2 regions of the Rhodosalinus sp. K401 genome follow, and region 1 is predicted to be linked to the other one. Evidence: riboswitches for the same ligand, from Rfam matches in the RefSeq annotation. Region 1 holds a riboswitch; the other holds the start of a gene.
What was found. A riboswitch is a leader RNA that binds a small molecule or an ion and turns the genes downstream of it on or off. The one in region 1 is predicted to bind cobalamin.

Region 1 (3,203 bases):
GCAGCCGCTGTCCATGGCGATGCGCGACGGGGAAGACGCGATCTTCCTCGCCCACACGGGCGGCGACGGGCTGGCGCCGCGGCTGGGCTTCACCGTGGGCAGCCGGCTGCCGCTTCTCGCCACCGCGATGGGCCGCGCCCTCGTCGTGCAGGAACCGCCCGAGCGCCGCGCGCAGCTGGTGGCCGAGGCACCGGTCGCGGCTTGGACCGAGAAGACCATCACCGACCGCGCCGCCGTGATGCGCCTCATCGAGGGGGCCGCGCCCAGCGGGATCATGCACTGCGACGGCGAGTTCGAGCCGGGCGTCACCGCCACGGCGATCGGGTTTCGCTGCTCGGGCGGGGAAATCGCCGCGGTCGGCCACTCCGCGGAAGGGTCCTTTTACGAGATGCCGGGATTCCGGCCGCGGATCGAGGCCACGCTGCAGCGTTGCGCCTCGGCGCTGCGGGGGCTTCTCTAGCCGTCCTGCAGGCGCGGCATGTAGGTCGGCTGCAACGCGCCGAGCGCCTCGCGCACCTCGGGGGACGGATCGCCATAGACCGTCATGCGCAACGGACGCACCAGCGCAAACAGCGGGCGCGCGAAACGCCGCGTGAACCCCTGCAGATGCTCGACCACGGCGGTATCGTTCGAAAAGCCCATCAGCAGATGCAGCCGTTCGCCATCCTCCGAAAGATGGACATCGCATTGCAGCGTGCCCGCCTCCTCCTCCCGGGCCTGGTAGAGCAGGTCCCGCGCGATCGCGGCCAGATCGTCGTCCGGCGCGCCGCGCAGTTCGGTCTCGAGCACCCAGCGCAGATAAAGCGTCATTGCGCACCCCTCCCGCGCCGCGACGGTGCAGCTCGCTTCGGCATCATCCTCGTCATCACCAGACCCCGAGTTTCCAGTCGGGGCGAGGCATAAGACAGAATCGCTGCCGCGCTAAGCCGAAAAGCGACAGCGCGGCGCCGTGGCCGCCACCGGGTCGAACGCGCTTGACAACCGCGCCGGGCGGCGGGCACCTTCGCCCTGCTTCGGTTCCGGCGTTTCGGCGTCGGATGAAAAGGGAACGCAGTGAGGATCCGGCTTCGCGCCGGCCCGAATCTGCGGCTGCCCCCGCAACTGTGAGCGGAGAGCGAAGCCGGAACATGCCACTGCGGCGCCTAGGGGCGCGGCGGGAAGGCCCGGCCAAGCGACGACCCGCAAGCCAGGATACCTGCCGAGGCGATCACCCTGTCCTGGCGCGGGGCGCGCCACGGGCAACGGACCCTTCCGTCGAGGTGACAATCGTTTCGTCGTCCGCGAGGGGCCGGTCATGCCGTCCGTCGCGGGCATTCACCGCCCGTCGGCCCCCGGGCCGCCACGAAGGGACAGATCCATGACCCGCCTTCCACTCTCCGCATCCGCCGCCGTCGCGGCGCTTCTTTCCGCCTCCCAGGCCCTGGCCCAGGAAAGCTTCGATCTGGGGGAGATCGTCGTTTCCGGCGCGCTCGTCCCGCAAGAGGTCAACCGCACCGGCGCCATCGTCGACGTCCTCGACGAAGAGGCGCTCGACGAGGCCCCGCTGACGCTCGAGCGCACGCTCGATCGCATTCCCGGCGTGTCCTTTTCCTCCAACGGCGGCCTCGGCAGCGCCAGCACCGTGCGGATTCGCGGCCTCGGCAGCGCCTATGTCGGCGTGCGCATCGACGGCATCGACGTGAGCGACCCGTCGGCGGTTCAGCTCGGCTTCGACTTCGGCGGCCTGACCAGCGCGGGCCTGCAACGCGTCGAGGTGGTGAGGGGCTCGCAATCGGCGCTTTACGGCTCCGAGGCGATCGCGGGCGTGGTGGACGTGACCACCTTCCGCGCGAGCGAGCCCGGCACCTTCGTCAAGGGCTTCGCCGAGGGCGGCAGTTTCGGCACGGCGCGGGGCTCGGTCGGGGTGGCGACCCGCGGCGAGCGCGGCGCGCTCGCCTTCAACCTCGCGCGCACCGAGACCGACGGCATCTCGGCCCGCGCGGGCGATTCGGAGGACGACGGCTACGAGGAGACGTTCCTGTCGCTCTCGGGCGATTACGAGGTGGGCGAGGGTGTCGTGCTCGGGTTCTCCGCCTTCCACCGTGACGCCGAGGCGGAAATCGACCGCTCGACCACCGACAACAGCGGCACCAATTTCCTGGAGCAGACCGGCGCGCGTGTCTTCGCGGAAATCGCGGCCTTCGGCGTGGATCACACCTTCAGCTATTCGACCTTCCGCTCGGAACGCCGCGACCCGGGCGGCGTCATCAAAGCGTTCGACGGCGACCGCGACCAGCTTTCCTATCTCGGCACGATGGAGCTGTCGGGCGGGACCACGCTCAGCTTCGGGCTCGACCGCACCGAGGAGGAGTACGAGACCGATTTCGACGCGGGCTCTTCGGTGACGACCTCGGCGCTGGCCGAGGCGATCTTCCGTCCGCGGGACGACCTCGATATCGCGGTTTCGCTGCGCTACGACGACAACGACGATTTCGGCGGCAATACCTCCGGGCGCGTCGCGCTCGCCTGGCGCGCGCGGCCGGACACGACGATCCGCGCCGTGGTCGGCACCGGATTTCGCGCGCCGTCGCTCTTCGAGCGGTTCAGCGCCGCGGGTGATCCGACCCTGAAGGTCGAGAAAAGCCGCAGCGTGGAGCTTGGCGTCGAGCGGCGCTTCGGCGAGGAGAGCTTCGTGCAGGCGACGGCCTTCTACGCCGAGATCGACGACCTGATCGGCTTCGACGGCGCCGCCACGGCCTGCGGCAGCGGCTTCGGATGCTACAACCAGGTTCCCGGCACCACGGTCAGCAAAGGGCTGGAGATCGAGGGGCGCTACGCCCACACCGACCGCGTGGCCGTCTTCGGCGCCTATACCCTGACGGACGCGGAAACCGACGGCACGCGGCTCGCGCTCGTGCCGCGCCACGACCTCACCCTCGGGGTGGACGTCGATTTCACCGACCGCCTTCGCGGCACCTTCGACGTGCAGCGCGTGGCCGACGTGGAGCCCAGCGCCTTCGCGCCGCCGAACAACGACGTGGGCGACTACACGCTGGCCAACCTGGGCTTTTCCTACGCGGTGACCGACACGGCGGAGGCCTATCTGCGCGTCGAGAACCTCTTCGACGAGGATTACGAGACGGTAGGCGGCTACAACATGCCGGGCCGGGGGATCTATGTCGGGCTGCGCGCGTCGTTCTGATCGGCGGCTCCGGCGCGCCGCG
Region 2 (3,203 bases), on a different contig from region 1:
GTGATCGCCGCCAACGAGGGGCGGCTCGGCAAGACGCTCTGGACCGAGGCCGAGGCGGGCGAGAAGGTCCGCCTCATCGGGCACTGGGACGGCGAGGAGGAGGCCCGCTGGATCGGCGAGGAGATCGAGGCGATGCAGGGCGGCACGCGGGGGATGCGGCCCTTCTCGCTCGACGAGATCGCGATCCTCGTGCGCGCCTCCCACCAGATGCGCGCCTTCGAGGACCGCTTCCTCACGATCGGGCTGCCTTACCGCGTGATCGGCGGGCCGCGCTTCTACGAGCGGATGGAGATCCGCGACGCCATGGCCTATTTCCGGCTCGTCGTCTCGCCCGCGGACGATCTGGCCTTCGAGCGGATCGTGAACACGCCCAAACGCGGCCTCGGCGACAAGGCCCAGCAGAAGATCCGCGCCGCGGCGCGGGCCCGGGGCGTGAGCCTTCTGGAGGGTGCGCGGGCGCTGCTGGCCGAGAAGGGGCTCTCGGGCAAGGGCGCGGCGGAGCTTGCGAAGCTTCTCGACGGGCTCGACAGGTGGGGCCGGATGGCGGGCGATCCCGGCCTCAGCCACGTCGAGCTTGCGGAAATCGTTCTCGACGAGTCGGGCTACACGGGCATGTGGCAGAACGACAAGACGCCCGAGGCGCCGGGGCGGCTCGACAACCTCAAGGAACTCGTCAAGGCGCTCGAGGAGTTCGAGAACCTCACCGGCTTCCTGGAGCATGTGAGCCTCATCATGGACAACGAGGCGGGCGCCGAGGGCGAGAAGGTCTCGGTGATGACGCTGCATGCCGCCAAGGGGCTGGAGTTCCCGGCCGTCTTCCTGTCGGGCTGGGAGGACGGGCTTTTCCCCTCGCAGCGGTCCATGGACGAGCAGGGCCTCAAGGGCCTCGAGGAGGAACGCCGCCTCGCCTATGTCGGCATCACCCGCGCGGGCGAGCTCTGCACGATTTCCTTCGCCGGCAACCGGCGCGTCTTCGGCCAGTGGCAGTCGCAGATGCCCTCGCGCTTCATCGACGAGCTGCCGGAGGAGCATGTCGAGGTTCTGACGCCGCCGGGGCTTTACGGGGGCGGCTACGGTGCCGCGGCCACGGCGGGCATCGAGCGTCGCGCGGCCGAGGCCAACGCCTACAACTCTCCCGGCTGGCGCCGGATGCAGGAGCGCGCCGGCGCGCGCCCGGTCAGCCAGCCGCGCGAGACGCGCGGGCAGGTGATCGACCTCGAAGCGGTCAGCGCCCACAGCGTGGGTGATCGCGTTTTCCACCAGAAGTTCGGCTACGGCACGATCAAGGGCATCGAGGGCGACAAGCTCGAGGTCGCCTTCGAGAAGGCGGGCGACAAGAAAGTGGTCGCCCGCTACGTCACCGGCGCCGACGACGTCCCGTTCTGAGGCAAGCCGCGCCACCGGCGCCGCGTTTGACCGGACGTGAAAATCGCTTTCGCCTGACGGGGAATCGGCTACGCTCGGTCTTGTCAGGGTGCCGCGGCGCGTGCGTCGCGGAGAATTGGGAAGCCGGTGAGACCCCGGCGCTGCCCCCGCAACGGTGAGGGCGGGATGCGACAGGCAACGCCACTGGGACCGCTCCCGGGAAGGCGCCTGGCGCGGGGCCATTGGCCCCACCCGCCCCGAGCCCGGAAACCAGCCCTGGCATGACGTCGAACCGCGGGTGGCGGTGTGGGCGGGGACGTCGCGCGGCGCTGCCGCGGTGCTGTCCCGCTCTTTCAGTCATCCGCTCCAATGGCCGCGGGGCGCGGCCCGGGAGATGAGAGATGGGTGACCGGACGGGCCGCGCAGGCCGGCGGGCAGGGCGCAAATGACGGCGCTGGCGATCATGGACGGGCTGCAAAGGCTCGCGCGAGAGGGCGACGCGGCCGAGCAGGCCGCGCGGCTCGGGTTCCTCGAATGGGTTTTTGCCCTGCCGGCGGACACCAGCCCGCAGCAGGCGGCGAGCCGGGCGCTCGACGGGCTCGACCCGCCCGAGGCGCCCAACGCCGCCGCGGCGGCCTTCCTGGAGTTTCTGGAACAGGCGACGCGGCCGAGCGTCGTGGGCGCGACTCGCCGGGGCGGGGCGCGCGGACGCCGTCGCGCGCTGCACTGACGCGCAGGCGCCGCGCCGCGACGGGAAATCACGGGACATCCCGTTTTTCGAAGCTTGGGAAAGAGAAACGGCGACGCCCGGGAGGAGGAGGAAGGCGCCGCCGTTTCGATCTCGAAGGCCCCAGGGAGGAGGAGAGGGGGCGCTTCGATCCTGTGTCCGCATCCCGCACCCGAGGGCGACGGACTGCGGCGTATAAGGTGCGGCGGCATCGGGAGGAGGAGAGATGCCGCCGCCAGTTTTCAGAAAACCCAGGGAGGAGGAGAGGGTTTCCTGATCCGTATGTCTGCGGGCGCCTGCCTTGCGTGTTGGCGTCAGCCTGCGCCGCGTTCCTTCCAAAGATACGTTTATGCTGCGCTTGCACAATAGCCGGCGGCTCAATGCTGCTATGCGGCAAATGCATATGACATACTGACCTTTTCCGGGCACCGCTGCCCGTTCCTTGTGCGCTTCGTGAACGCTTGGGCTCGCCTGCCCACGTTGCGCCCGGGCTTGCCTGGAAGATGGGCGGCCCGTGCACGGCGACGCCCGCTCATTTCCCGTCGATGGCATCCGGCGGAATGCCGGAACGCCCGACTCGCGCCCGGCGAGCGATTCGCCCGGGCCGGGCGACGGATCTTCGGCGACGCGACAGTTTTCTGGATACGGCTGGGAAATCATGGGCCGAAAAGGGAGTCCGGAAATTCGCACCATATATGGAGCAATTTTCAGGGATGGTCATATATATTGTATTTCAGTCCCGCGGGAGCATGGCAAAAGCCGCTCATGCAAGGCGGTGACGCGTCTGTGGTTGCCTGTCGTCCCACAAAAACTTGTTGATTTCCATGAATTCCCATGGCATCCCTTTTCTCACGATGAGGGACGGGACGAAGGGGCGGAAAAGAACCCCGAACAAGGCTCCCATAAAAAGTCAGGTTTCATACAGGCACCCCGCTTTCATCGTGAAAGAGAGATCCGGTGCGCGGGCGAGCAGACATCCCCCCAGGTGGCGCGCGCAACCGGACACCCCGGCGACGGGACGAGGGCGGCGGATCGGGCTTTGGCAGCAGCTCGATCCGCCGTTTTCGTAAGGCGCCGGGCCTTCGGGGGCGAAGGTTGAAAGGGCGGTAGG

Region 2: linked by a shared signal. The riboswitch ahead of AB6A66_RS02640 (hypothetical protein) and the one ahead of AB6A66_RS15480 (TonB-dependent receptor plug domain-containing protein) in region 1 are both predicted to bind cobalamin.

What each region holds. Positions count from the first base shown of each region.
Region 1 is NZ_JBGFSI010000018.1:21,246-24,448, reverse strand. Features, by position in the region: gene AB6A66_RS15490 (helix-turn-helix domain-containing protein) at 1-460, shown strand, start outside; gene AB6A66_RS15485 (hypothetical protein) at 457-810, opposite strand; cobalamin riboswitch at 998-1,218, shown strand; gene AB6A66_RS15480 (TonB-dependent receptor plug domain-containing protein) at 1,358-3,181, shown strand; gene AB6A66_RS15475 (ABC transporter substrate-binding protein) at 3,156-3,203, shown strand, end outside.
Region 2 is NZ_JBGFSI010000002.1:33,592-36,794, forward strand. Features, by position in the region: gene AB6A66_RS02635 (ATP-dependent helicase) at 1-1,386, shown strand, start outside; cobalamin riboswitch at 1,456-1,659, shown strand; gene AB6A66_RS02640 (hypothetical protein) at 1,811-2,095, shown strand.